4 regions of the Rossellomorea sp. DUT-2 genome follow, and region 2 is predicted to be linked to each of the others. Evidence: riboswitches for the same ligand, from Rfam matches in the RefSeq annotation. Region 2 holds a riboswitch; each other region holds the start of a gene.

Region 1 (7,672 bases), on a different contig from region 2:
AGAACCCGAAATGTCAAAAAGTAGTAAGCGCCTCAAAACACAAATAAGCGCTTTCGTACTACTTCCCTACGCTGGTATCATCCAGATCAGGTTCAAAGGGTCAAAGAACTTATGCGTTCTCCTCTCAGTCCAAGCAATGTATCGGACTCCCCTAGTAGAAATATTGATAGTATTCTATTGTATTACATACTATTTTTACCATGATTCATTCTTTTTTCCAATAGTAGTATAGTAACAAATCAAATTAGGACATAATCACACTTTTGATTTCCATTACCTTTTTAGAGTCTATCCCTAAGTCATAGCTCCCATTATGACGGACACCTGATCCTACATGATATTCTCTTGCTTTTAGCTTGCTGTGTATTTCGCCTATATTATCCACAGTTAAGCCCGAACCCGGCATGATGATAGGACCACCCATTTTCTCTATTTCCCTCATTTCACCAATCGTATCCAATCCCTTACTCACTTCAGATTTTCCGCCTGATGTAAGAATTCGATCAACGTTTAAGCCTGATTGGAATATTCCTTTACATAGGGCTACTGGATCATCAGAGAGGTCGATAGCGCGGTGAAAAGTAATCGATTGACCCTTCGCATTTTGTACGATCTCCTTTAAAGCGTTGGGATCAAGCTTACCTTCAGGTGATAATGCGCCAAAAACGATGCCTCGTCCTCCCATTTCAACTATGGTTCTAACTTGATCGGCCATGGTATGCAATTCATCAGACTGATACGAGAAAGATTTACTATGTAATCGGATCATAATCTGAACAGGAATCGAAACAGTCCCTAATACTTTTTCTATCACATGAAAATCAGGAGTTAATCCTCCCTCATGTATGGCAGACACCAATTCAAGACGATCTGCTCCGGATGCTTCTGCCACTTTGGCATCCTCCTCATTCAAGACTATGACTTCCAGTTTACTCATGTTGAATTCTCCTAACGTGATGATGTTAGGTTAACTTTATCACAATGTTAAAGATTGTTGAACTTGTGATGAAAAGGATTTCCCCGCAAAAATATGTGGCTATTTAGAAAGAAGACAGTACTAATATGTTTGCTTTACAAAACCTACAAAAAGTAACAATCTATCAGAAAAAGACAATGATCCCTCTTTCAAATCATTGTCTTCCCCATCTAACATTCAATCTTATTCAGAAAACAATTCCGGATACACCGTTTTGGCTGTAAGCTCAACGGCTTCTCCAATACGTGGTCCCGGTCTTGACATAATGTCTGAATCCAAGAAATAGACTTGGCCATTTTTCACTGCATGTACATCTTTCCAGCTTTCCCGGGACTTGATTTCGGCTGTCTGCTCGTCGACATACCCCACTGTCGTTAAAATCATATTAGGATTCCGTTTAATGATTTCTTCTTCTGCAACTTTCACCCAGCCTTTTTGATCTACAAAGATATTCTCGACCCCGGCCGTTTCCAGTATTTCCTGCTGAAATGTTTCTGCTCCAGCTGTATAGATATCAGGAGATGGACTGATTTCAAAATATACTTGTTCTTTTTCCTTTAGCGTGCTTACTTTTTCTTTCACATCTGAAATCTGTTGCTTGATACCGTCTACCAATTCGTTCCCCTTCTTTTCTACTCCCATTACCGTTGCAATTTGTTCAATATCCCCATAAACATCTTCAAAGGTTTGGGCAGATTGAATGACGAATACGTTTAATCCCGCCTCTTCAAGCTGCTTCACTCCGGCATCGTCTCCAGTAGTATAAGCAATGACAACTTCCGGCTTTAGTGCAATGACCTCTTCAGCATTGACCGTCATGGAATCCGACACTCTTTTAATCTCCTTCGCTTCTTCAGGATAGTTGTCGTATTCAGTTGCCCCGGTTACCTTATCTCCGGCTCCTATGGCAAAGAGAATCTCTGTGTTACTCGGCTGTAAGGAAATAACGGTTTCCGGCACTTTCTCAAAGCTAATTTCTTCTCCCCTGTCATCGGTCACAGAATAAGACTCATTTTCAGGCTTGACTTCCTTTGTGGATGTTACTTCTTCCCCATTGCTGCACCCTGCGAAAACAACCAGAATGATTGATAATAGTAAACTATTTAACCCTGACTTTTTCATATTTCATCTTCCCCGCTTCTCTATATTTTGTCGCTATACGATTTACTCACAAAAGGAATTTCTTCAATCCCTTCACATTTATTCACATACACAGCCATCACAAACAGGACATTTGCCAGTAAATGAGCGTATTTAAATAAAATATTTTCCACTTTCATCTCAGTACTGACTTTATGTAAGGCACGGACGGACTTTTTCGCTTCACTGCGACAGGTATGAAGCGTACATGCGGCTGTACAGCCTTGCGGAAGGACAAAGGTTTGAATACGATCCTCGACTTCCGACACATAACGATCATACATTTGGCTCAATTTATTCAAGTCCTCTTCCATGATGGCCGTAATTCCCCGCACCGAGCCATTGAGATGGTACGCCATCTCAGCTAAATATAGTAAATCGCCGTGCAATTTCGGTAAGTGTTCCGTCATTGATGACGCGAGTCCGATTTTAGTCGACAGTGAATCGGTCCGGATCTCAAAATCTACAGTTGAAACTGACTCTCTCATATAGGGATAACATAAGTAGCGGAAATCCTTTGCCATATGTAAGTTCCTCCTTTCTGAATGATGTTTGTGAAACACCTATCGTATCTTCCGGGAGGGTACATAAACACAAAAAAAACCACCCAAGAATATTGGCCGGCAGTTGTCATCCATATAAAAAAAGAGATGCTAAAAAGCCGCACCATACCCTTAACTTCCGAAGAGCATAATACGATGGAAAATAGGCAGGTATCCTGGCTCGTGCGTCAGCCTACTTTAAGAACCTTCCCATCTGAATGATCAAATAGTGGTTTTCTTCTTATTTCGTCAGCACTTACAGTTGCGGAAACAGCTTCGGATTCACACCGAATTCCCTTTATGCTAAAGATCAGCACCTAATTTCTGCGTGGGTTTATTCACTTAAGGAACATTATACCACTATATCCATTTCAAAGTTGATGAAGTTTTGCATAAAAAACAAACATGTTGACGTACAAGCTTGAATATCTTTTGAGTATGTGAAGAAATGATAAGGAGGAAAAACATGAAGCGATTCGTTGTTTTGATATTATGCGCATTCTTATTAAGTGCATGCGGAGCCAAAGAAACTGCATCCTATGAATTATGTGGATTCGGGGATATGATGGTGGTGAACAAGAAGGAATATGTAAAGGTCACTGAGGAGAAGAAGCTGGTACTGGATAAAAGGCTCGGGGCTATTAAAGAAAAGATTGATAGTGAGTATCACCCCGTGAATGATTTTACGGCCAATACACTGAAAAAAGGGACACCGATTTATAGCGTGAAAAATCACAGCAACTATCTCATCGCACAGACTGAGGATAACCGCTATATTTTATATGAGGAAATCGAGTAAAAGGAGGGCTGTAAGCGGATGTTTACAGCCCTCCTTTATTTAGTTCGTGGAATTCAAGGAAATCAAACGATACAGAATCGTCGTTTTCTCATCCGTCCACTCCAGCTTTTCAATCCTGCCGTAACCACTGGGATCACTGTGTTTCGTTTTTCTGACATCTATCGGAATATGCATAGGGTAAAGGCGATATCCTTCCTTTTGGAGCTCGAACAGATTCTCTTCTTTCCGCACTTCTTTTCCTTTTGTCACAATCATCGTGTTTAATTCCAAGCCCATGCCCATTTCGCTTGACCTCAATCCTATTTTTATTTGCTCTATTTTAACATAAGAACTGCCTAGGCTCTGTCAATTAGTGTGTGCTGGATGGTGAGGGGAACTGCTTCGCTTTCCGCGGACGTTCGGCCGAGCCTCCTCAGCTTAGCCGAACCGGGTCTCGGCACGCCCGTACTTCCGCAGGAGTCTACGCAGTTCCCCTCACCATCTTCAAGAGATTTTTCATGACAGAGCTACAAAGCGTAAATCAATCTAATTAGAAAACAGAAATCTTCTATAAATCATTTACCTCCACCTTAAGGGGGTTGTTTACTAAAAGTTTTGTTTTTTTCAAAGAAACATGCTTAGAAAGTTGGTTGGAGCGGAAGGAAGCTCGACTCCTGCGGGAATAGCTGGACAGTACGAAAAGCGGAGAGGCTTTGCTCAGGGGCGACAAGCATAAGACGAGTCTGCCGGAAAGGCGCTCTTTGCCTTTTTGGCAGACTTGGCTTATGACCTCGAGCCCCAAAGCCCCGTAGCTGGACAGGTGAGACCCCGGAGGCGCAGCCTAAGGAGGCTCACCGCCAGCCCCTCGGAAAACGAGCATCCTGTAGCGGAAATCAACTATTACTTTCTTCATTAAGATAGCTACAAGCTTTGATCAAAGAAGAGCCTTTTATTTAATACACCACTGTCTATTGATTTTTCATCCATGTGCATAGCATGGAGACGATTTGTTGATTCTTTCGTGGTGGGAAGTAGTGCGTAAACTCTTTAAAGTATCGGGACGACACAGATTTCTCCAACTCTTTCAGTCTTTTTTCTAATCTATATGCATGCTCCACAGAAACGTTCTGATCCTTTTCACCGTGAATGATCAATACGGGAGCTTCAAGGTTGTCTAATTCGTATAGTGGGGTACGCCATTCGTATCGTTCCGGAACTTTATTGGGACTTCCCCCTATAACTCGTTTCATCATTCTCCTGAGATCCTTCCGTTCGTCATATGTTAAGAACATATCGGAAACGCCTCCCCATGTAACAACAGAGGTGACGTCCCTCTGCTCTATGCCTGTCAGAAGTGCCATGACCCCTCCACGGGAAAAGCCAAACACATGGATCCGGTTATGGACCACTCTGTGATAGTCTTTAAGCAGTTCAACACCCGAAATGGCATCTTCACGATCATCCCCCGCAAAATCTTCATTTCCCTCTCCTCCAAGATTACCTCGGTAATAAGGAGCAAATACAATGAATCCGTGAGAAGCAAATTGAGCGATTCTCGCCGGACGGACCATGCCGACGCCTTTGATCCCACCTCTTAAATAGAGGAAACCCTCATACTTCCCAACTCCAGCAGGTTCAGCCAATAAGCCCTTTACCCGTAGACCGGAGGATAGATAGGTAATTTCATATAGTTCCACATGAGGATTAGGTGAAGGAAACAAGGTTTTCTTCACAATCGTTCCGTTTTTCATATTCTCTTCCTTTCAAAACGTGCATTGGGTATTCACACATTTTTTATACTTCACATAAGATATTTTAGCAAATCTCATCATTAGCAGACGATTCAAAACCCTGCCTTTATGACCATCCTACCCTTTTAATATGGAAAGATAAACAAGGCAAAGAGAGATGCACTCATCCCCATTCTATCGTTAAACGAGTTTATAAAGCTTAAAGGAGGAATATTGAATGAAAAAATGGCTTCGTAGTGGCTTTGCCGTGTTGCTCATAGGTATGTTGGCAATCGGGTTGACAGCATGTGGAGAAAAAGAAGAAGTCGTACAGAAAGTTCGTGTAGCAGAAGTAACACGCTCGATTTTCTATGCTCCTGAATATGTCGCAATCGAAAAAGGATTCTTCAAAGAAGAGGGACTCGACATTGAACTGACCACTACCTGGGGTGGAGATAAGACCATGACTACCTTGCTATCGGGCGGCGCCGATATCGCCCTGGTCGGTTCAGAAACCTCCATCTACGTCCATGCACAAGGTTCCGATGATCCGGTCATTAACTTTGCTCAATTAACCCAAACCGATGGAACATTTCTCGTCTCCCGTGAAAAAGTAGAGAACTTTGATTGGGATCAGCTAAAGGGGTCCACCTTCCTTGGTCAGCGTAAAGGCGGAATGCCACAAATGGTAGGGGAATTTGTCCTAAAGCAGAACGGCATCGATCCACAGAACGATCTGAACCTGATCCAAAACATTGATTTCGCGAATATTGCCAGTGCCTTTGCTTCCGGTACAGGGGACTACGTTCAATTATTCGAACCAACGGCATCCATTTTTGAACAGGAAGGAAAAGGGCATATCGTGGCTTCCTTTGGAACAGAATCAGGGCACGTTCCCTATACAACGTTCATGGCAAAAGACAGTTACATGAAAGAAAACAAAGAAACCGTTGAGAAATTCACGAAAGCTTTGTTCAAAGCTCAAGCATGGGTCGAGGAAAACAGTGCTGCAGACATCGCCAAAGTGATTGAACCCTATTTCGAAGATACAGAGCTTTCATTGATTGAAACGGTAGTTGACCGCTACAAATCACAAGGATCCTTCGCGACAGACCCGATCCTTGACGAAGAAGAGTGGAACAATCTCCAGAACATCATGGATGAAGCAGGAGAGCTTCCACAGTCCGTTGATCATGAAACGTTAGTGAACACGTCGATTGCTGAAAAAGCAGCAAAGTAGAACGATCCGGGGCTGACTTCACATGTCAGCCCTTCCCTTATAGAAAAAAACGAAAATGGAGGCTTAAATACAGTGAACTTTCTATCTTTAGAATCGATCCACCACACCTACTTTTCACCCAAAACGGCCACCCATGCCCTCTCAGACATTACGCTTGCGGTAAAAGAAGGGGAGTTTGTCTCGTTTATCGGTCCGAGTGGATGCGGGAAAACCACGCTGCTCTCCATTATTGCAGGACTTATCAAGCCGACTGAAGGAACGATTCTTTTAAACCAGCAACCCATTCGAAAAATGAAAGAAAAACTGGGATACATGCTGCAGCAGGACTATCTGTTTCCGTGGAAGACCATTGAAGAAAATATTTTATTAGGTTTAACCATTATGGGGACCCTGACTGAAGAAAAGAAGAAGGAAGCTCGTGCTTTGTTGTCTGAAATGGGGTTGGAAGGTGTCGAAGCATCTTATCCAAGGGAACTGTCGGGAGGAATGCGTCAAAGGGTGGCCCTGATTCGAACCCTGATTACAGAACCTCAATTACTTCTCCTGGATGAACCTTTCTCGGCACTCGATTATCAAACCAAATTAAAGTTAGAGGATTTGGTGTACTCCACTTTAAAGTCCTTTGGCAAAACCGCTATTCTTGTGACCCATGATATTGGCGAAGCCATCTCCATGAGTGACCGCATCATTCTATTCGCGTCGAAACCAGGGTCTATCCACACGATATTCGAGGTCCCGCCACGGTTAAAAGAGTTAATGCCCTTTGAAGTGAGGAATCACCAGGAATACCCGGGATTTTTCCAAACCATATGGAAGGAGCTTGAAAAACTTGAATCACGAATCGGTTAAACAAAAACACCAGGAATACATCCAATCAATTAAAAAAGAACAGCGATGGGTTTGGTTTTATCAGGCTCTTATTTTCTTTGTGTTCTTTTCTCTGTGGGAAATCGCGAGCCGGAACAGCTGGATAGATCCCCTCATTTTCAGCTCACCTTCAAAAATCTGGAAGCTTTTTCTCATAAAACTTGGAGACGGAAGCCTTTTGGCCAATCTTTCTGTCACACTCGGTGAAACCATCATCGGATTCATTCTCGGCACCTTACTTGGAACCCTTTTAGCCGCTTTATTATGGTGGTCACCATTTCTTTCTAAAGTATTGGACCCTTATCTTGTAATCATGAATGCCATGCCCAAAGTAGCCCTCGGTCCGATATTGATTGTGGGGCTGGGACCCGGCTTCACATCGATCATCGCCATGGGTAC
Region 2 (7,672 bases):
TGGGTAAATGAAAGAAGGAGGGAACTACAAGAGGGAACCGAGCAAATCAGGTGATGTATGGCTATTGAAGTGGAGGACTTCCTCGGTTCTTATCATTAAAATGGTCTAATTTTTAAAAATTTATTCACTATTTGTAAAATGGTTCGAATGGATGATCATTTCATCTTTTCATCCTTCCCTTTCTCTATATAAACGTATCGATCCTTCCACTTTGTGTCTTTCGTAAAAAACGTTGTAAACACCGAGTGGGAAAAGGTCATCACGAAAAATAGAATATGGACTGGAAATAGGAGCGTTTCAAAAATGGTGAAATTTCCAATCCTACTAAGGATGAAATACAAGTAAACACTTAAAAACAAGTACTGAAACAAATAAATATAGGGGTCTGTCCATACCATTACCGGCGAATGTATAACAAAAGAAGTGAGAGAGGTAATCCACAAAGAAGATAATCCCAAAAGGATGATGTTTGTGGATTTTGCCCCGGAAGCGAAACTCTTCGACCACCCGTGGAATAACTCGCTTAACCCGTTCCCATACATTCTCATGGATATGGCATTGCTTCCGCTGACTGCTTCTACTAATTCTCCACACTTTTTTGCACGTTGACTTAAAGCAAAATGCTCCACCATATTTCCTTTGATTGCTTCGTGCCCACCGATTCGCCGATATACATCTCTTGAACACAGGAAGCACTGGCCAAACCCACCCGAAGGTTTGACCAACCCTGAAAGGAGATGGGTGACACTTGTTGCGGCGAATACGATTAAATGAAACATCATGGATAATGTTTCATATCCATTATTCATCTTATGATAGGGATGAATGCTCAGAACCCCCTGACATTGCTGTCGTTGATAAGTCTCGCATATTCTAAGAAGTCCTGCTTGCTCGAACCATGTATCTGAGTCAACAAACAGTAAGAATTCCCCCTTTGAAGCTTCCGCCCCATTCCAACAAGCCCAAGACTTTCCGTTCCATCCATTTGGAAGAGGAGGAGTATCTATGACTGTTGCTCCAAATTCTTCGGCTATAGCCTTCGTCCGATCCTTCGATCCATCATTTACAACGATCACTTCAACCGGCTGAATAAATTGCTTCTGAATACTTGATAATAGATTTCCAATCGTCTGTTCTTCATTTCTGGCAGGAATGATGATGGAGCATTTTTTTACGAGAAAACTATTCCTTACATGAATGGACTTTTTGACTGTAGGGATTCTAGTAAAAAGGAAAACGGTAAGTATAACAGATCCTAACCAAATATACATTTTTTCACCCTCAAATCTTTTGATTATTATCGACATTTTAACCATTTTCGGTAAAGGTGATACCTTCATTCATCAGTATTGGATGTTTTGTGTGAATAATTTCATGCCTAATTTGTTTGAAGTCGGACAAAATGGACACAATGAATGGCTGAATAGTCTATTCATTCGAATACGATCTTTCTCGTAAGGAGGAAATGAAAATGAAAAAGAAAGTAATCATCGTTGGTGGCGGCCTGGGTGGTATGTCAACAGCCATCCGTCTTGCCTCAGAAGGATATGACGTTACAATTATCGAAAAAGGGGAAAGACTTGGCGGGAAATTAAACAAAAGAGAAGGGAAAGGCTTTTCTTTCGATACAGGACCATCGATTCTTACGATGCCGTGGGTTCTGGAAAAAGTCTTTGCTCATGCAAGCCGTGATCTGAATGATTATGTGGATATTATCAGAGTGGAACCGGGCTGGAGGACATTTTTTGAAGACGGAAAGGTCCTGGATGTATCTTCGGACCTTCCAACGATGTTAGAAGAAATGAAAAAGACATCCACGGAGGATGCGAATAATTTCTTTAACTATTTAGGCTACTGTGGAAAAATGTATGAGCTCACAATGAAAAGCTTCTATAAAAAGAGCATCAATGGCTTGCAGGACCTACGCACCATGCACCCGGTCAAAGAATTACTGCAAATGGATCCGATAAAATCCATGGATGCTGCAAATCGTAAATTCATTAAAGACAAGCATTTGCAGCAGCTGTTTAATTTCCTGATCATGTACGTCGGTTCGTCACCTTACCATGCACCAGCCATCATGTCACAGCTTACATATGTTCAGCTGGGGCTCGGAGTCCATTACGTAAAAGGCGGAATGTATAAAATTGCAGAGGCAATGGCCAAGGTGTTGGAGGAACTCGATGTAGAGATCCGCTTAAATTGTGAAGTTGAAGATATTCTCACCACAGGCAGCCGTGCTGAAGGAATACGTACGAAAATAGGGGAAGAGCTGACGGCGGACATCGTTGTATCGAATTTAGAGGCCATCCCTTGCTACAAATCCCTTTTGGCTGATTATCATGAATCTCCTAAGGAAGTAGAGGAACTAAGCAAGTATGCCCCTACGGTTTCAGGATTGGTTCTGCTGCTTGGGGTAGACCGTAAATATGATCATCTTGCTCACCATAACTTCTTTTTCAGTAAGGATCCTAAAAAAGAATTCAGGCAAATCTTCGATGAGAATAAGCTGGCTGATGATCCGACGATTTATATTGGTATCTCGTCGAAATCGGATCCCACACAGGCTCCTGAAGGAAAAGAAAACCTGTTTGTGTTGACACATGTGCCACCTTTAAAAGAGGGTGAGGATTGGACTCAATACAAAGAATCATATCGACTCAAAGTGCTGGATAAGCTGGAGAAAATGGGCGTAACCAATTTAAGGGATCATATTGAATACGAATATACCTTCACTCCTAACGACCTTCAGACCCTTTATGGGGCGAATGGTGGTTCAATCTATGGGACTGTCACAGACCGAAAGCTTAATGGAGGCTTCAAGATTCCGAATAAGAGCAGAGTGCTTTCTAATATGTACTTTGTGGGAGGTTCAACCCATCCAGGTGGAGGTGTGCCGATGGTCTCACTTTCAGGACAACTGACAGCGGAACTCATCCTTAATGAGCAAGTGAAGGTGAATCGATTCATTGGTTAATATGAAAAGGTGAAGGTTACATTTATATAATCTTCACCTTTTATGTTTTTACTGCTTTTCTGAAGAATGATTATCTACCGTATCCGAGTTATTTACATTCTCTTCATCTTCATCAGGATAGGGGTCAAAGAAATTGACGACTTTCCCTGGGCCTTCAAACCCGATAACCTGCTCTTTATCTTCTGTGTTTTTCTCGTTTTTCTTCATACAAAAAACTCCTTCCTGCCATTAGTTTGGCGAAAGGAGTTTTTTTCATCCCACTATTTAGTTCTTCCAATGATTATCTATAAATTGATCGCGACCTGATTTTGCCCGGTCTTGTTTATATTCATCTGGATTTTTCTTGTAAAATTTTTGATGGTATTCTTCTGCCGGATAGAAAGTGGAAGCAGGAAGGATGTTTGTGACGATAGGCTTCTTGAATCGTCCACTGTCTGCTATTTCGTTCTTTGTGTTTTCAGCTAATTGTTTTTGGTGTTCATTATGATAGAAAATAGCTGTCCGGTATTGATCCCCTCGGTCATGGAATTGTCCGCCATCATCTGTTGGATCAATCTGTGGCCAGTATAGCTCTAATAATCTTTCATAAGGGAATACATCAGGATTAAATGTGATTTGCACAGCTTCGTAATGTCCACTATTTCCTGCTTTTATATCTTGATATGTTGGGTTTTCAAGGTGGCCCCCTGAGTAACCTGACACGACATCAATTATTCCCGGTAATTCATCAAATGGCTTTACCATGCACCAAAAACAACCACCTGCAAAAGTAGCGATTTCTTTTTTTTCTTTCATTGCTGAACCTCCTGTACCATATGTGCTCCTCTAAAGCAGTAAAGCGATTGCTTGAAAAAGATTTTATCACGAAAGAATGGGGGGGACAATCTATTAGCTCGAAAGGTTGCAACGGGAAAAGCTTCGAAAAGAAGTATTCCTGCTATTTTCAGCAAAGTTTATCAAATTTCATTCACTAACCTTAGAATCTTGTGTATAATTCTGTTGAACGGAAAAATTACATACGATATGAGATTAGGTGAAGCGGAAGTTTCGGTAGCAAACTTTTTAGCTTCATAATAGGGAAGTTGGTGTAATTCCAACGCGGTCCCGCCACTGTAAATGGAAGTGAGCTGTATGAATACCACTGTACCAATAGGTATGGGAAGGTGCAGCAAACATTGACCATGAGCCAGGAGACCTGCCTAATGTCTTTCGCACCAAATCTACGCGGATAGAAGGGTGTAATGTGCATGTTTAACGGTTTAAAGCCTTTTTATGCATCTTACACAACATCTCTAGTCCCACTGGAGATGTTTTTTTGTCTGGAAATAAGTTCATTCACAGGAGGAAAACGTATGAAACACACATTCAAAATTATTCTTGCTCTAATAGTATCTCTAGGACTCCTTTCAGCTTGCGGTACTGACAATGAAAATGTAGAAAAGAATAAAGATAGCGGTGAAGTGGGCCAGGGACAATCTGCTTTTCCTTTGTCAGTAAACGACGCCCTGAATAATAAAGTCACGATGGATGAGCAACCTAAGCATATTGTTTCATTGATTCCGAGCAACACAGAAATCTTATTCGAGTTAGGGTTGAATAAGGAAATCGTAGGGGTTTCAGATTTTGATAATTATCCAAAAGAAGCGGCGGAGAAAGAAAAAATAGGTGGAATGGAATTTAACGTTGAGAAGATTATCAGTCTGAATCCGGATTTGGTTCTTGCTCATGAGTCCACTGCTGTGTCGGCAGAAGAAGGGTTAGAACAGCTTCGAGGTGCAGGGGTAAAGGTCTATATCGTACGTGATGCCAATAGCTTTGAGGAAGTGTACACCACGATGGAAAACATCGGCACATTGGTCGGCAAGAAAGATGAATCTGAGTCCGTCATTTCTGAGATGAAAGCGGATCTTGAATCCATTAAGGAAAAAGTCAGTGGTGTATCTGAAAAGAAAAAAGTGTATGTAGAGGTTTCACCTTCCCCTGACATATATTCGACAGGAAAAAATACTTTTATTGATCAAATGCTCTCACTGGTAAATGCCGAAAATGTGATGAGTGATCAGAAGGGATGGGTCCAAGTAAATCAAGAAGCGGTCATCGCTTCAAATCCTGACGTCATCATTACAACCTATGGTTTTTATAGTGAAAATCCTAAAGAACAAGTGATGGGCCGAGAAGGTTGGAAAGATGTAACCGCTGTGAAAAATGAAGATGTCCATGACGTTCATTCAGATCTGGTCACACGTACTGGTCCGAGATTAGTTGAAGGAGTAGAGGAAATTGCAAAGTCGATCTATCCGGAGTTATTTGCAGAATAAAATATGGATAACATACGGGTTGGCTGTATCGTTTTTACTATTCGCCATTCTCGCCGGTATATCGATTGGAACCGTCTCTGTCCCGCCAAAGGATATTCTGTTCATCGTTGGAGCTAAATGGTTTGGATACCCTTTACCGGAAGAAACTGATCCAATGTTTGCAAATATAGTGTATGCCATAAGATTGCCCAGAGTATTATTGGCATTATTGGTTGGAAGTTCCTTAGCAATTGCAGGAGCTTCCTTTCAAGGACTATTGCGCAACCCGCTTTCTGATCCATATACATTGGGTGTGTCTTCAGGAGCATCGGTCGGCGCTGTTATTACATTGTTCTTTAACTGGAGCATTCCGTTCATTGGGAAGTTTACGCTTCCCTTTCTCAGTATCCTTTGTTCGATTATAACCGTGTTCCTCGTATTATGGTTTGCACAGAAGGTTGAAAGAACCATGAAGGTAGAAACCATCATATTAACCGGAATCATTTTCAGCTCTTTTTTAGGTTCTCTTATATCCTTAATGATTGCCCTGACGGGAGAAGAATTAAGGCAGATCATAGGTTGGCTTCTTGGAAGTGTATCCATGAGAGGGTGGGATTACATTACGATTATATTGCCCTTTTTCTTAATTGGAGTGATCGTTTTGTTTCTCAATGGCAAGGAACTGAATGGCATGAGCTTTGGTGAAGAACAAGCCCATCATATCGGGATATCCGTACAAAAGAGAAAACTCCTCATCTTAATTGCAGGAAGTATACTGACGGGGGCGGCTGTTGCCGTTTCAGGTACAATTGGATTTGTAGGGCTTGTAATCCCTCATTTTCTAAGGAGGATGGTAGGGCATGACCATAGACACTTACTTCCTTTGTCCATCGTTGTAGGCGGGGGCTTTCTCGTGTTGGCCGACCTCATCTCAAGAACAATCATTGCACCAACCGAGCTTCCGATTGGAGTGATAACAGCTCTTATCGGTGCCCCGATGTTTGCTTATATTCTACTGAAGAAAAGAGGGCTTTCATCATGATAGATCTAAAAGGTGTCACAGTAGGATATAACGAGAAAATAATCGTGGAAGATATGAATTTTCATATAGATAAAGGAGAATTCTTTGGGATTCTTGGACCGAACGGAAGTGGAAAGACGACCTTGTTAAAAGCCATGACGGGTCTGCTTCCATTAATGGATGGAAGCATCAGATTAATAGGAAAAGAACTGCATCATTTTACTTCAAGGGATTTAGCCAAACAGATAGCGGTACTTCCTCAGATATCGACGGAATCCTTTTCGTATGAAGTGAGGGAGACGGTTATGCTTGGGAGATATGCTCACCAAAAAGGCTTTTTAAAAGGAACGACTGAACGGGATACAGAAATAGTAGAGAAGGTAATGGATCAAACGGGCATTACGTCCTTTCAGCACCGCTACCTCCATGAGTTGTCCGGGGGAGAACGCCAGAGGGTATTTCTTGCCCAGGCTCTCGCTCAGGAACCGCAAGTCCTGTTGCTTGATGAACCTACTAATCACCTTGATCTTTCGTATCAGAAATCATTGTTGGATTTAATTAAGAATCAAACGGTTCACGAAAAATTAACAGTTATCTCGATCTTCCATGACTTGAATTTAGCAAGTTTATACTGTGATCGCTTACTTCTCTTAGACAAAGGAAAAACGAAACTTCTTCACCACCCGGAAGAGGTTCTGAAAGAGAAGCATATCGAAGAGGTGTATCGTACGAAGGTTCAGAAACAAGCTCATCCTTTAGTGGCAAAACCTCAAATGGTCATTGTTCCTGAGGAGAGTGCGACCGAGGACTTTGTGTTAGATGAAAGCTTCCTGAACGTGAGGGAAGAATACATACATTTCTCTGCCCCTTACCCATTAAAATGTATGTCCTCAGGAATCGTTGGTGCAGGAATCGGATGGTACAGGCACTTTATCAACCGTAGAGTACCTGCAGATTATGACTGCTCAGATTATCAAGAGGATATGAAAGAATTTCTTGTTCATAAAGACCTGGATCCCTCATTTTCTGTAGGTATGATGACGGCTCTTCCTTTAAATAATATGGTATGCGATCGCTTCGATGTTCAGGGGCATTCAATATTCGTTGTGGTGACAGCTGGTGTCGGAAATGCGATTGATGTCTCAACAAGTTATCAATATGATATTGATTTAAGGCCAGGTACGATTAATACGTGGGTGTTCATAAATGGGAATCTGTCAGATGAAGCATATATAGAAGCCCTTGTAACCTCAACAGAAGCGAAAGTGAGGGCCCTTCACGACATGAATGTGAGGGACAGAAGAACAGGTCAGCTGGCAACCGGGACACCGACGGACAGTATTCTGATTTCCTCCAGTCAACAAGGTAAGCTGGAAC
Region 3 (7,672 bases), on a different contig from region 2:
TGGAAATATGATTACTCGAAGTGAAAGGATTGATAAATATATGAAAAAACAACAAATAGGTGTTGCCGGTGTCGGAGTGATGGGGAAGAGTCTGGCTTTGAATTTCGAAAGCAGAGGCTACTCCGTTTCCATCTATGATGTGTCTGATGAAAAGGTAAGAGAAGTTCTTGAAGAGCATCCAGACAAGAAAATGGTCGGTACTCACGATGTAAAAGAGTTCGTGCAGTCATTAGAAACACCACGAAAAATATTGATTATGGTCCCAGCCGGTAATATTACCGATAAAGCGATTGAATCATTGCTTCCACATTTAGATCAGGGAGATATTCTGATTGATGGAGGAAACACATACTTTGAAGATACGATTCGCCGCAATAAGGAACTTGGTGAAAAAGGAATCAACTTCATCGGTGCAGGTGTTTCGGGCGGAGAAGAAGGCGCTTTATACGGTCCTGCTATCATGCCGAGCGGTCAGAAGGAAGCATACGACTTAGTCGAGCCTTTCCTGACAGCGATTGCGGCCAAGGTAAAAGGCGATGCGTGCAGTACATATATCGGTCCCGATGGATCAGGCCATTATGTAAAAATGGTCCACAATGGAATTGAATACAGTGATATGCAGCTTATCTGTGAAGCGTATTATCTTATGAAAAATGTATTGGGTTTAAGCGCAACAGAGCTGCATGAGATATTCAAAGAATGGAACGCGGGGGAACTTGACAGCTACCTGATTGAAATCACGGCGGATATTTTCACAAAGGTGGATGAAGAAACAGGAAAGCCCCTTGTTGACGTGATCCTGGATACAGCAGGGCAGAAAGGAACAGGAAAATGGACGAGTATTTCTGCACTGGAATTAGGTGTACCTTTATCGATCATTACTGAATCTGTGTTTGCCCGTTTCATTTCTGCCATGAAGGAAGAAAGAGTGAAGGCAAGTAAAATCTTAAGAGGACCAAGAAATAAGGAGTTCTCCGGTAGCAAAGAAGAGTTTATCGAAATGATTCGTAAAGCACTATATCTAAGCAAGATTTGCTCATATGCACAGGGTTTCGCTCAGCTTCAATCTGCTTCGGATGAGTATAACTGGAACTTGAAGCCCGGCGAGATTTCCATGATCTTCAGAGGTGGATGCATCATTCGTGCAGGTTTCTTGGAAGATATCAAGAAAGCGTATGATCGTGAACCGGGATTAACGAATCTACTGCTTGATCCGTATTTCAAGGAAATCGTTGAAGACTATCAGGAGGAAGCAAGAGAAGTGGTGGCTACAGCCATCAAATTAGGTATCCCTGTACCGGGTCTTGCGAGTGCTTTGGCCTATTATGACAGCTATCGCTCTGAGTCACTGCCTGCCAACCTTCTTCAAGCCCAACGTGATTATTTTGGAGCTCATACGTATCAGCGTGTGGATAAAGAAGGAACATTCCATACGGATTGGTTATCTAAATAAGAAGAAAGAAAGCCCTGTGGGAATCCTACAGGGCTTCTGATTAACATATTATTCTTTGCTAGACGAGTCATCTTTCGTATGATGCTTATTTTTCTCGTCCCGCTGCTCTTTTTTTAAGTCATCGAGGGGAATTGGATCCACATTTTGCTCACTTTCATGCTGATCGAGAATGCCGTCATGATCTTTATTGATCTGCTCTGGATTGTCATTGGCTCTTTTCGTCATTATCTTTTCACCCTCCCTTACTGAGTCGTTGTTGTACCATACCCTTCGTGGGCAGAGAAAAACATCGGGGGAATAGATCATAAGAAAGCCACCTACTGTGTAGGTGGCTTTCTTTCATGGTGCATTAGATTTTTACATCAACTTTAGCATTTTTCTTTAAATCTTCTACATGCTGAACAAGTTTTTCTTGTTTTTTCTGTTGTTCTAATTGAGTTTTGATCTGAGGTTTCACTTCTTCAAATTTTGGTGCATCCTTTGATTCACCCTGACCTTGTTGACTTGCGTACTGATCGTAAAATTTCTTCATTTCATCTTCAGAGACTTCTTCTACTTTGATTTCTTTTTCAACGTAGTTAGTGTATTTGATGTTTTCGGCGATTTGAGTTTTTAACTCGTCCATCGTGAATCCGGCTTTTTTCATTGCGTCTTCAAACTTCTTTTCATCACCGTACTGCTTTTTAACTTCTTCCAGTTGTTTATTGATTTCATCCTCTGATGCTTTGTAGCCTTTTTCATCGGCCTGCTGCATAAGGAGAGTTTGTCCAACCAGGCTATCAATCGTTTGTTCTTTTATTTTCTTTGCTGCATCTTTACTTGTCGGATCTTGCCCCATCTGTTGATACTGCATTTGTGATTGAGTCAATACGTTATTGAAATCTTCACCTTTAATTTTTTCGTCATTTACAATGGCAACGATCTTATCTTTTTCAACCTTCTGTTTATCCATTTTCTTTTGCATTTCTTCCATTTGCTTCGCTTGCTCTTCTTGAGCCTTTCCATCGCTTTTTTCTTCTGTTTTCGCTTTATCGTCAGCTTGTTTTTGGCTCTCCTCGTTCGAACCGCAAGCGGCTAGTCCAATCGCTAATAATGCTACTAGTAAAGTCGTTAATAATTTTTTCATAATAGACCCCTTTCAGAAGTAAGGTGTGATTTCCAAAAAAATCACTTAATGCGCATTTTAAAGGAAAAACCCGTAAAAAGAAAGTATTTAAGCTAAAAAGTATAGATTGTAATGAGGTTGAAATACAGTGAATTACTAATATGGTCCCTCTTTCACTAGAATGTATACGATTACATTTGACTATCAACTGCCGGGCAGAAATGAAAATGTAAGAAGGTTTTCACTTGGTAGCTAAAAAAAAGAGGCTGTTCAAATCGAGTGCTTTCCTCCATTTAAACAGCCTATAAAAAATATTGGGGACCAAAGAATACTGTCAAACAACCTTCTATTTGAATTATAATGAGTGGTAACATTTTCTTCAACCAACATATAGGCAGGTGTCGGCTGACTAGTGTCCATTTGAAGGTAGTATTCAATCTTCTACTATTCTTTTCATGGAAAATAATAATTATAAGCATAATTCAAAGGAAGGATTTTTCCTTTTGTTCAACTTGTTACAACTCTTGACTTTACGAGTGTAATAGAGTGATACTATTAAAAGATTTTAACTTCTAAACAAAATCAATAGTTTCACTTGTAAATTCATTTTTAATCGTTTATGATGATACAGAACACAACATTTAGTGTTTTGTTTGATAATTGTAACTATATATTGATTATAACCTGTGAATAAGGTGTCTGAATGGACTTAAAAGGGAATCCGGTGTGAATCCGGAACTGTCCCCGCAACTGTAAGTGCTGACGAAATAAGGAACTGCCACTGTCATATACGATGGGAAGGCCTTAGAGTAGGGTGAAGCACGAGTCAGGAGACCTGCCTTGTTTATCACGTGTTATCTTCTTCGGGAATTGGGAGGATAAAGCGAGGATTGGAATAGGCACTGTCGTCTATTCATATATCTTTCGTATATAAAGCCCATCCTTCTAGAAGGATGGGCTTTTTTGAATCCTTCCCACACTGTATAAATTGGGAGGAATGATGATGTCAATCGTATCACAGGATCAAAGGATTTCAGAGGAAGCAAAAGCGATTCTTACAAATCTTCACAGTCGCTTTCCACAACTTCATTTTAAAGAATTCGATGAAAAGATTTTTAAGTATGCAGACGGTCAATCTGAATGGAGTAAAGAAAAGCTTTATCATTTCATGATACTCACGGCAGTCGAACGGATCTCTGCCCATGAACCTGATTGGACGTATGTGGCTGCAGAATTATATTTATTGAAACTTTATCGTACAATCGCCTATTCAAGGAGAGTGGAAGAAAGCGCGTTGTACAGTTCCTTTTATGAATTAATTCAAGACTTGACTGATAGGAAACTATATACACCCGCACTATTGGAATCATATAGCAAGGAAGAAATTCACTCTTTGGGGAGGGTCATGGATTCATCTAAAGACCATCTGTTTACGTACATAGGGATCGTCACACTATCAGAGAGGTATTTAACCAAGTCCCATGATGGTGAAATCCTTGAATTGCCTCAGGAGCGATTGCTGATCATCGCCATGACGCTCTTTATGAACGAACCCTGTGATATGCGACTGGCGCTTATTAAAGAAGCTTACTGGGCCCTGTCTAATTTGTATATGACGGTTGCAACCCCTACGTTTGCCAACGCCGGCAAAAGCCATGGTCAGTTATCGAGCTGTTTTATTGATACGGTAGCCGACGATTTAAGAAGTATTTATGACAGTAATACAGATGTTTCCACACTAAGTAAAAACGGTGGCGGTCTCGGTATCTATCTGGGGAAGGTCCGGAGCAGAGGTAGTAATATCAAAGGCTTCAAGGGAGTAAGTTCAGGTGTTATACCATGGATGAAGCAACTAAATAACACAGCCGTATCCGTTGATCAATTAGGTCAACGTCAAGGAGCGATTGCTGTTTATTTGGATGTATGGCATAAGGATATTTTTCCTTTTCTTGATACCCGATTAAATAATGGAGATGAAAGGCAGCGTACTCATGACCTTTTCACTGGAGTAAGCTTACCGGATTTATTCATGGAACAAGTGGAGGATAGAGGGGATTGGTACTTATTCGATCCTCATGAAGTGAGGGTGGTCATGGGATATTCCCTGGAAGATTACTATGATGAGTGTGAGGGAGAAGGTTCGTTCAGGGATAAGTATTGGGAGTGTGTAGAATGTCCCGATCTTTCCAGGGAAGTGGTTCCTGCGATTGAAATTTTCAAGCGGATCATGATTTCCCAGCTCGAAACGGGTACACCCTATATGTTTTACCGCGATTCAGTCAATCGGCTAAATGCCAATGGGCATAAGGGAATGATTTACTGTAGTAATTTATGTACGGAAATCGCCCAGAATATGAGTGCGACCGTCATGGAAGAAGAGGTCATAAAGGACGGTAAAATCATTACCTATAAATCTCCGGGAGATTATGTCGTCTGTAATTTGGCATCTGTTTCTCTAGCCAAAACAATCATGGATGATGAGCTGGAAAGAGTCGTGTCCATAGGAGTGAGATTACTTGATAATGTCATAGATATTAATAAGCTTCCTGTCCTGCAAGCCCAACTGACAAACAGGCGCTATAGAGGGATTGGATTAGGAACCTTTGGATGGCATCACCTCCTTGCATTGAAAGGTTTGAAGTGGGAGAGCGATGAAGCAGTTGATTATTGTGATTCGCTTTACGAGGATGTTGCTTATTACACAATCAAAGCCAGTCATGAATTAGCGAAAGAAAAAGGCTCCTATCCCTATTTCAGCGGTTCCGACTGGTCGACTGGAGAATATTTTTCAAAGAAAGGGTATTCCGGACCGAGGTGGGATGCACTCAGGTATGATGTTTCCTCCCGGGGAATCCGAAACGGATATTTAATGGCGGTAGCACCCAATTCGTCCACTTCGATCATAGCCGGATCTACAGCGAGTATAGATCCCTTATTCAGATTAGAGTACTCGGAAGAAAAGAAAGACTATAAGATTCCCGTTACAGCACCTGATTTATCATCTAAGACGACCTGGTATTACAAAACGGCTTATAACGTAGATCAGCACTGGAGTATTAAACAAAATGAGAAGAGACAGAGACATATAGATCAAGGAATATCGTTTAACTTGTATGTGAGGAATGATATCAAGGCGATCGAGTTACTATCTCTTCATTTAGATGCATGGAAGTCAGGATTGAAAACGACCTACTATGTGAGATCAACATCTGTTTCAAATTTTGAAGAATGTGAAAGCTGCCATAGCTAGCAGGGAGGAAGATGATAACGTGAATGGGTTGAAGCAGCGAATCTTAATAGATTCTGAGGCACCAAATAAATCTACCGGAATTGTAAATGGACAAAGCTCGAATATATTAAACTGGGATGATGTCAGGTTCTCTTGGGCCTATCCAAAGTATAAGAGAATGCTGGGGAATTTCTGGACGCCTTTTGAGATCAACATGGCAAAGGATATCAAGCAGTTCCCTACTCTTTCATCAAGGGAGCAGGAGTCCTTTTTGAAAATCATCGGCTTACTGGCTCTCCTTGATAGTGTGCAGACCGATTACGCCGGTAAAGTGGCAGACTATCTCACGGATTCCAGCCTGAATGCATTGATGATCATTTTGGCACAGCAAGAGGTCGTCCATAACCATTCGTACAGTTACGTGTTATCCAGCATCGTGTCCAAAAAGAAGCAGGATGAAGTGTTTGATTTCTGGAAGAACGATCCAATTTTGAAGAAGCGGAACGAATTTATTACGAATGGATATAAAGGATTTGTAGAATCCCCCACCATTGAGAATCTATTAAAGTCGATCATTTATGATGTCATTCTGGAAGGATTGTTCTTCTACTCCGGTTTTGCCTTCTTCTACAATCTGGCCAGAAATCAAAAGATGGTGGCGACATCGACGATGATTAATTATATCAATCGGGATGAACAGCTGCATGTCGGCTTATTTGAAAAAATTTATAAAGAAGTCCTTAACGAGAATCCTGATTATCAAACGGATGAGCTGCGTGAATTTGGACAAGATGCTTTCAAACGGGCAGCTCTCCTGGAAATAGAGTGGGGAAGAGATATCATCGGATCTCACGTTGAAGGGCTGTTAATGAGCGACCTTGAAGATTATATTAAATTCATGGCGAATAAAAGAGCCAAACAGATGGGGTTTGAAGAACCATTTCAAGGATATAAGACCAATCCACTAAAATGGATCATTGCCTATCAGGAAGTGGATAGAGGGAAGACTGATTTCTTTGAACAGAAATCAAGGCAATATACGAAGACATCGGATGCTAATGGGTTTGATGAACTATAAAAACAAGAGAAGCGAGTCATCAAGACTCGCTTTTCTTATTATCTCTTTTCAATAAATGGCCCGTAGTCTCTTCTCTTATGCTGAACGGCGACCCATTTAACGGTTGTGAATTCTTCAAGACCCCATTCGCCATTGAAACGGCCCAGTCCGGAATCCTTTTCTCCCCCGAATGGCATATGCGGTTCATCATTCACAGGTTCATCATTAATATGAATCATCCCGGTCTTTACTTGGTGAGCCAAATTCGTCGCTCTCTCTATGGAGGAAGAGTGTACTGCTCCACTTAGGCCATATGGGTGTTCATTGGCCAAGCGGATCGCCTCATCGTCATCTTCAAACGGGATGATGGCTGCTACAGGTCCGAAGATTTCATTCTTTGCAATCGGCATTGAGTTGGTCACATGAGTCATTACCGTGGGATACAATAAGTTCTCATCAGCGTTGCCTCCTAATACCACTTCCGCTCCTTGTTCCTTGCTGCTTTCAATATCCTTCAGTATGCGGTCTACTTGATTTTGATCAATTAATGGCCCGATTTGGGTCGTTTTATCTGAAGGATCTCCTGTATTTAGTTCTTTTACACGAGATACAAAAGTTTTCACAAATTTATCGTACATCCCTTTATGAACCATGATCCTATTAATGGACATGCAAATTTGTCCTTGATGATAAAATTTTCCAAATAGGGCTGATTCAACTGCCTGATCGAGATCTGCATCATCAAGAACGATAAAGACGTTGTTTCCACCTAACTCTAGAGCAGTCTTCTTCAGGTTCTTTCCTGCGAGCGCTCCTATTCCACGTCCC
Region 4 (7,672 bases), on a different contig from region 2:
ACAATGGGAAGCCTGACGCAGTAACTTCCAAGATCCAATCAAAAGGAGGAGAAGTTAAGTGGCAATCGAGTTAAAGACGCAATTTAAAAACAGTAAAAAAGTATATGTCGGAGGTTCAAGGCCAGACATACTTGTACCGATGAGAGAAATTGAACTGAGTAGGACGAATGTTTCCTTGGGCGTGGAAGAGAATGAACCGGTTCGTGTATACGATACAAGCGGACCATATACAGATGAGCGTTACCAAGTCGATATTCATAAAGGGTTACCTCCCGTTCGCACAGAGTGGATTCAAGAACGTCAAGATGTCACGGCTTACCCGGGACGTGAAATCGAGCCGGAAGATAACGGCTATAAAGGAGACGATCCTCGTGCAAACGTAGAGTCGTTCCCTACTATCAAACGTACCCCAATGCGGGCAAAAATGGGGCGTAATGTGACTCAAATGCATTATGCGAAAAAAGGAATCATTACACCGGAAATGGAGTTCATCGCGATCAGGGAAAATGTTGATCCTTCATTTGTAAGAGAAGAAGTAGCAAATGGCAGGGCCATCATTCCTGCCAATATCAATCATCCTGAATGTGAACCGATGATCATCGGCCGTCACTTTCATGTGAAAATAAACGCGAATATCGGAAACTCTGCCGTATCATCTTCCGTTGAAGAAGAAGTGGAGAAAATGACGTGGGCAACTCGTTGGGGTGCCGATACCATAATGGACTTATCAACAGGGAAAAACATTCATACAACAAGGGAGTGGGTCATTCGAAACTCCCCTGTCCCTGTTGGTACGGTACCGATCTATCAAGCACTTGAAAAAGTAAACGGAATTGCAGAGAATCTTACATGGGATGTGTACCGGGATACATTAATCGAACAGGCGGAGCAGGGAGTTGACTATTTCACCATTCATGCAGGTGTATTATTGCGGTATATTCAGCTGACGGCTGAGCGTACAACAGGCATTGTTTCCCGTGGAGGTTCAATCATGGCACAATGGTGTCTTGCCCATCATAAAGAGAACTTTCTTTATTCACATTTTGAAGATATATGTAAGATTTTAAAAGCCTATGATATCTCCGTTTCCTTAGGAGATGGTTTAAGGCCCGGATCAATTGCTGATGCGAATGATGAAGCACAGTTTGCCGAGCTTGAAACATTGGGCGAGCTAACCAAAATTGCTTGGAAGCATGATGTACAGGTGATGATTGAAGGCCCTGGTCATGTACCGATGCATATGATTAAAGAGAATGTGGATAAGCAAATGGAAATCTGTCATGAAGCTCCTTTTTATACCTTGGGCCCATTAACGACAGATATTGCCCCGGGGTATGATCACATTACTTCCGCCATAGGGGCTGCCATGATCGGTTGGTTTGGAACAGCCATGTTGTGCTATGTAACACCGAAAGAGCATCTCGGATTACCGAATAAAGATGATGTGAGAGAGGGTGTCATTGCATATAAAATCGCTGCACACGCAGCGGATTTGGCGAAAGGGCATCCAGGGGCACAAGTAAGAGATAATGCCGTTTCTAAGGCTCGATTTGAATTTAGATGGAATGACCAATTTAATTTATCCGTGGACCCGGAACGTGCAAGGGAATATCATGACGAAACACTTCCTGCAGAAGGGGCAAAAACGGCCCATTTTTGTTCAATGTGTGGACCGAAATTTTGTTCAATGAGAATATCACATGATATAAGGGAAATGAAGGAAAATAGCATTGATGACGCTCATAAGGAAATAGAAAAAGGGCTGAAAGAAAAATCGAAGGAGTTTGTGGAAAATGGATCAAACATCTATCGATGAACCTCTTAGCCATGTACTCAAATTGAAGAATGAGATCGTAAAGCTCAATCAGAGAGTCATCCAACTCGAAAAAGAAGTGAAGAGCATTCAGGAAAACTGCAGGCATGTCTTCTATGAAACGCAAGTAACAAGATCTTGTATCAAATGTCATTATGTAGAAAGTACCTATTATTAGAAACGTGTAAGTTATAGATTAAATTTCTTTTGACAGCTTGTATGTACCGTGCTACGATTATTACAAATTTCGGAATAGTAAATGAATATATATGTGTGACTCTTATTAAGAGAGGTGGAGGGACTGGCCCTATGAAACCCGGCAACCATTCAACCGATGTGTTGAAAAGGTGCTAATTCCTGCAAAGCAATTGGCTTTGGAAAATAAGAGAGGATTCTAATAGACATGAAGCCCTCTCTATCGCAAGAGAGGGCTTTTCTTTTTTTGAAATAAAAATTTAATAGACAAATGCAATAGGTGCTGAGTCATGCTCAGCTAAAAGGGAAGACCGGTGAAAATCCGGCACGGTCCCGCCACTGTAATGGGGAGCGACTTATCATTCAACCACTATTTCTGTTGAAATGGGAAGGGATAAGAAGCTGTGAACCTAAGTCAGGAGACCTGCCTGTTGTATGCGCTTATGCTCTACGTGGATATAGAGAGGGGTGAGGAATACGTGTTGAGAATACAAGAATGTCTCAACTCTAGTTAGTGATACGTATGAATCTCTCTTTCATTTGAAAGGGAGATTTTTTTGTTGATGACAACCATATCAAGTATAAGGAGTGAGGATTGAATGAGTAATGTGATTAGTTCCAATGTAGGATATCCAAGGATCGGTGAAAAGCGTGAATGGAAAAAGACCCTGGAACAATTTTGGGCAGGGAAGATTGAAAAGGATTCCTTCTTAGAACAAATGAAGGAAATAAGAGTCAACCATTTGAAGAAGCAATTAGAACAGGGGATTGATTTAGTTCCGGTTGGAGATTTCAGCTTATATGATCATGTGCTCGATACAGCCGTTATGTTCGGCTTGGTTCCCGAGAGGTTTCATTATAGTGGGGGTAAGGTCTCTCTTGAAACGTATTTTGAAATGGCCAGAGGCGCGAAGGACGCGGTGGCATTAGAAATGACAAAATGGTTTAACACCAACTATCACTATCTCGTGCCTGAGCTTGATGGGATCATACCTCAGTTAGTGGAAAATCGTCCCCTGCATTTATTTAGAGAGGCAAAACAAAAGCTAGGTATAGAAGGGAAACCGGTTATCTTAGGTCCTTTCACTTTTGTGAAATTGTCTAAAGGGTATGAAACCGGTGATTATAAAACTCTTGTTGATCAATTTGTCCCTCTTTATGCTGAAGTACTGCGTGAATTACAGGAAGAGGGGGTAGAGTGGGTACAAATGGATGAACCGATCTTATGCACATCCATCGGGGATGAAGAGATGGGTCAATTCAAAGAAGTCTATCAAACGCTTAAAGAATCCTGCCCCGGGTTAAAAATCATCCTTCAAACCTATTATGATAGTTTGGAAAGGTACCAGCGGGTGTTAGCATTGCCGGTAGATGGCATAGGGATAGATTTTGTGCATGATCGTGGTGAGAATTTGGCCGCGCTGAAAAGATTTGGCTTTCCTAAGGATAAACTCCTGGCTGCCGGCATTCTTGATGGCAGGAATATTTGGAGAAGTAATCTTGCGGATACCCATTCGCTTCTATCGTTCATTGCAGGGTATGTTCCGAGTGATCGCTTGATCATACAACCATCATGCAGTTTACTACATGTACCAGTAACCTTGCAGAATGAAGAAACACTTGGTACACCCCTCATTGACGCTCTATCATTTGCTGATGAGAAATTACATGAAATCTCTATCTTAACAAAGGGGATTCGTGAGGGAGCCGGGACAATAAACGATGATATCGTTCAAAGTGAAACGGCGATTAAGAATTTAAACGAATCACCACTGCGTAATAAGATAGAGGTGCAGGAAGAGGTGAAAGATCCTAACAATGTCGGGAGAAAAGATCCTTTCCATATTCGTAAACAGGAACAGGCCAAGTACTTTTCATTACCTTTTCTACCTACCACTACAATCGGCAGTTTTCCTCAAACCCAGGAAGTGAGAAGGCAAAGGCTGAAATGGAGGAAGGGAGATCTTTCTGAAGGGGAGTATCAGCAATATATTCAGGCAGAAATCAAACGTTGGATTGAAATTCAGGAACAAATCGGCCTTGATGTGTTTGTACATGGTGAATTCGAGCGGACGGATATGGTTGAATTCTTTGGTGAAAAATTAGAAGGTTTTCAATTTACGAAGTATGGCTGGGTACAATCATACGGTTCCAGATGTGTGAAGCCACCACTCATATATGGTGATGTGAAATTTAAAGAACCCATGACCGTTAGAGAAACTGTATACGCTCAATCCTTAACGGATAAACCGGTTAAGGGGATGTTAACGGGCCCGATCACGATTCTAAACTGGTCATTTGTTCGGAATGATGTATCACGTTATGAAGTAGCTAATCAAATCGCGCTTTCTCTCCAAAAGGAGATAGAGGAATTAGAAGCCAATGGCATTCGTATGATACAAGTCGATGAACCGGCACTTAGAGAAGGACTCCCTTTAAAGAGTGAGAATTGGGAGGAATATCTAAAGGCTGCCGTTTATGCTTTCAGATTGGCCACTTCATCTTTACAGAACCAAACCCAGGTCCATACCCATATGTGTTATTCGGATTTTGAAGATATTATAGATGCCATCAGTGATTTGGATGCTGATGTCATCTCAATTGAAACATCAAGAAGTCATGGGGAATTGATCCATGTTTTTGAAGATCATACGTATGATAAAGGGATAGGTCTTGGGGTATATGACATTCACAGCCCCCGGGTGCCGAAGCATGAAGAATTAATCCGTAATATACATCGGGCTCTTGAAGTGCTGGATGCCGATTTATTCTGGGTCAACCCGGATTGTGGTTTGAAAACACGTGGAATCGATGAGACGGTATCAGCTCTTAAAACCATGGTGGAAGCGGCGGAACAAGTGCGTGCAGAGATGCTCATGAAAAAGGAAGGATAATTGTCAATATGATCGAGTGCCGATGATTACGTTCCTTTGATCCACCTTTTCAAAATGCAGGGCGCAATTGAAAAGAATTGCGTCCTGCTCATAAGGAGATAAAAAGAAAATGCCATACATAGCCATAGGAAGAATCATTCAAGTATTTAATGAACATCAGCCAAAGCGCACTATCCTGTATTTGGTGAGTGATAAGGGGGTTGATGAGTTCCTACAAGGGAGGATTTCATTAAAAACCGCTTTAGCATGGCAGGCGGAAGAAAAGATATGCAATGTCTATGCTCCCAGTTAAAATATAGAGGGAGAAAAAAATAAGCTTCCCAAAATCCTTTGAATTGTGTTAACTTAAAGTTATACATAGTTTACATACACAAGGGGGATTTGAAAGTGAACGGAGAAAAATTAAGGGTGATCATTCACTGTGCCATCTTTGCTGCGATTACGGGGATTTTCGCTCAAATCGAGATTCCACTTCCACTCGTTCCTATCAGTGGGCAAACATTAGCAGTAGGAATTACAGCGACGATTCTTGGAAGCCGATATGGTGCGTTTGCCATGGTATGCTATGCAGCCCTGGGAGCAGTCGGTGTTCCTGTATTTGCAGGATTCAGTGGAGGTGCACAGGTACTGGTTGGGCCTACAGGAGGCTATATTTTCGGCTTTATCGTAGCGGCTTTCTTTACTGGATTCATTCTTGAGAAAACCAAATTCACGATTCCGATGGCGATGATTGCCAATACGGTCGGAATGATCATTACGTTGGTCCTGGGTACCATTCAACTGAAATTTGTTGCCGATCTTAGCTGGAATCAGGCAATGGCAGCAGGCGTTTATCCATTTATCGTAGTTGGACTTATCAAAGCATTCCTTGCAAGCTGGATTGGGATCACGGTAAGACAGCGTCTGGTTCAAGCCAGGTTGATCGGGAATCGGAAAGTAGCAGCATAATGAAAAAAAGTTGACTCTTTGTTGGGAGTCAACTTTTTTATGATTAAAATTTATACATAGACCAATAGCCAATATCTTTGAATCCGATTCGTTTATAAATTTTCCCTGCTTCGGGATTATCATAGAATAGGCACAACTCTTTTCCTTCTTCTAATACGTCACGACAAAGCTTCGTCATGCACTCCGTCGCATAGCCTTTTTTCTTATACTCAGGATGTGTACATACAGCGACAATCATCGCAGACATACTGTTTTCCGCGGTTGTGGAAGAAGAAGAAACAAATTTTCCGTCTTCTTCTACGTAATAGCTTCTCGACACTCCTGCTTCCATGCTATGTTTTCTTTTTTCTACAGAAAAGTCGCCACCACTGAATTCAGGGATGCTGTTCAACAGGTCCACAAGTTTAGGTAAATCAGTGAGGGTAGCCTGTTTTACATGAGGCAGGTCTTGTCGATCCATTGCTTCCGTGTTGTCACATTTAGCATAGTACATATGTCTTTTGGAATTAATTTCTCTGGATAAAAAGGGTTCGACCTGCGTCACAATCCTTTTTAAACCGGAAACGATGCTGTAGTCTTCGGTTCCATTGATGATTCCGGCAAACCCTTCTGCATCAAATTCACCCATGGAAAAAGGGATGAAGTTTTCTCTGTACTTAAGGAGGATTCCCCTCAAATTCCCTTCCGCATCAAAGTCGCCCCAAATTTTCTGAAAATCCTGTTCATACCCAAAGGCTTCAATATCCCCGATAATAAACAAATTCTCAGCAGGCTGCTGATGAATGAGTTGCTGGCAAAGACCATGATCCTGTTCTGTAAGCTGTCTGATCATCAAGTTCCCCTCCTGTAAATAATCATTATCATACCAAAATTAGAAATATTTAGTAAAGTATTATTTTTAGGAGAATTTCAATAATAGCGGGTACAAGTGGTGTAGCTTGCATAATTTTTGTTGGACTAACAGAAATTATGAATAGCTACACTTTTTTATGAAATACCATGCGTGGTTTTAAATTCATTAAAATAGGGAATCTTAGCATCAAACACAGTTATTAGGAGGGAAACTTTATGCTTTGGACCATTATTGGAATTCTTTTAGTCCTTTGGTTACTTGGATTGATTTTTAAAATCGGAGGAGCCATCATCCATGTATTACTTGTTATTGCCATTGTTGTATTCTTATTTAACAGAATAACCGGGCGAAAGAAAGGGCTATAACCCCTTACAATATCAAAGGTCCGTCCCTCGAATTCGAGGGACGGACCTTTGATATATAGACTATTTAACGGCTGGGCCGCCTTTAAGTTCGATTTCAGATGGTACGTTTGAGAATTTCTTGAAGTTTTCGTTGAATTTGTGGGCAAGTTCTTTTGCCTTCACTTCATAGGCTGCTTCATTGGACCAGGTTCTCTTTGGTTGAAGGACTTCGTCAGGAACACCAGGAACGTGAACAGGGATGTTCAGACCAAAGATGTCGTCCGTTTCTGTTTCAACGTGAGTCAGTTCCCCTTCAAGAGCTGCTTGAATCATAGCACGAGTGTACGATAACTTCATGCGGTTTCCAACACCGTATTCTCCACCGGTCCAACCAGTGTTCACTAAGAATACTTGTGCATTGTGCTCATCGATTTTCTTCCCAAGCATTTCGGCATAACGAGTGGCAGGGAGCGGCAGGAATGGTGAGCCAAAGCACGTCGAGAATGTGGCCTGTGGTGAAGTGATTCCGCGCTCAGTACCTGCAAGCTTCGATGTATAACCGCTCAAGAAGTGGTACATTGCTTGTTCTTTCGTCAGTTTGCTGATTGGAGGCAATACCCCGAAT

Evidence for each region. Region 2 has a riboswitch for cobalamin ahead of ACOSV2_RS06150 (ABC transporter substrate-binding protein). Riboswitches for the same ligand answer to the same signal wherever they lie in the genome.
Region 1: another riboswitch for cobalamin. It lies ahead of ACOSV2_RS19780 (hypothetical protein); the one in region 2 lies ahead of ACOSV2_RS06150 (ABC transporter substrate-binding protein).
Region 3: another riboswitch for cobalamin. It lies ahead of ACOSV2_RS01695 (ribonucleoside-diphosphate reductase subunit alpha); the one in region 2 lies ahead of ACOSV2_RS06150 (ABC transporter substrate-binding protein).
Region 4: another riboswitch for cobalamin. It lies ahead of metE (5-methyltetrahydropteroyltriglutamate--homocysteine S-methyltransferase); the one in region 2 lies ahead of ACOSV2_RS06150 (ABC transporter substrate-binding protein).

What each region holds. Positions count from the first base shown of each region.
Region 1 is NZ_JBQPEO010000006.1:30,232-37,903, reverse strand. Features, by position in the region: TPP riboswitch at 47-163, opposite strand; gene ACOSV2_RS19790 (copper homeostasis protein CutC) at 245-937, opposite strand; gene ACOSV2_RS19785 (ABC transporter substrate-binding protein) at 1,160-2,098, opposite strand; gene ACOSV2_RS19780 (hypothetical protein) at 2,119-2,640, opposite strand; cobalamin riboswitch at 2,808-2,994, opposite strand; gene ACOSV2_RS19775 (hypothetical protein) at 3,125-3,457, shown strand; gene ACOSV2_RS19770 (DUF2584 domain-containing protein) at 3,497-3,739, opposite strand; gene ACOSV2_RS19765 (alpha/beta hydrolase family protein) at 4,405-5,187, opposite strand; gene ACOSV2_RS19760 (ABC transporter substrate-binding protein) at 5,405-6,406, shown strand; gene ACOSV2_RS19755 (ABC transporter ATP-binding protein) at 6,479-7,255, shown strand; gene ACOSV2_RS19750 (ABC transporter permease) at 7,236-7,672, shown strand, end outside.
Region 2 is NZ_JBQPEO010000002.1:109,174-116,845, reverse strand. Features, by position in the region: gene ACOSV2_RS06170 (glycosyltransferase) at 156-1,271, opposite strand; gene ACOSV2_RS06165 (phytoene desaturase family protein) at 1,472-2,977, shown strand; gene ACOSV2_RS06160 (hypothetical protein) at 3,026-3,184, opposite strand; gene msrA (peptide-methionine (S)-S-oxide reductase MsrA) at 3,242-3,772, opposite strand; cobalamin riboswitch at 3,996-4,194, shown strand; gene ACOSV2_RS06150 (ABC transporter substrate-binding protein) at 4,330-5,295, shown strand; gene ACOSV2_RS06145 (FecCD family ABC transporter permease) at 5,258-6,316, shown strand; gene ACOSV2_RS06140 (adenosylcobinamide amidohydrolase) at 6,313-7,672, shown strand, end outside.
Region 3 is NZ_JBQPEO010000001.1:313,762-321,433, forward strand. Features, by position in the region: gene gndA (NADP-dependent phosphogluconate dehydrogenase) at 41-1,453, shown strand; gene ACOSV2_RS01685 (hypothetical protein) at 1,502-1,678, opposite strand; gene ACOSV2_RS01690 (SurA N-terminal domain-containing protein) at 1,803-2,579, opposite strand; cobalamin riboswitch at 3,235-3,415, shown strand; gene ACOSV2_RS01695 (ribonucleoside-diphosphate reductase subunit alpha) at 3,559-5,808, shown strand; gene ACOSV2_RS01700 (ribonucleotide-diphosphate reductase subunit beta) at 5,828-6,865, shown strand; gene ACOSV2_RS01705 (aldehyde dehydrogenase family protein) at 6,904-7,672, opposite strand, start outside.
Region 4 is NZ_JBQPEO010000006.1:37,948-45,619, forward strand. Features, by position in the region: gene thiC (phosphomethylpyrimidine synthase ThiC) at 59-1,816, shown strand; gene ACOSV2_RS19800 (hypothetical protein) at 1,794-1,991, shown strand; SAM riboswitch class I at 2,091-2,201, shown strand; cobalamin riboswitch at 2,270-2,454, shown strand; gene metE (5-methyltetrahydropteroyltriglutamate--homocysteine S-methyltransferase) at 2,608-4,902, shown strand; gene ACOSV2_RS19810 (biotin transporter BioY) at 5,284-5,850, shown strand; gene ACOSV2_RS19815 (GNAT family N-acetyltransferase) at 5,894-6,682, opposite strand; gene ACOSV2_RS19820 (lmo0937 family membrane protein) at 6,919-7,068, shown strand; gene pckA (phosphoenolpyruvate carboxykinase (ATP)) at 7,129-7,672, opposite strand, start outside.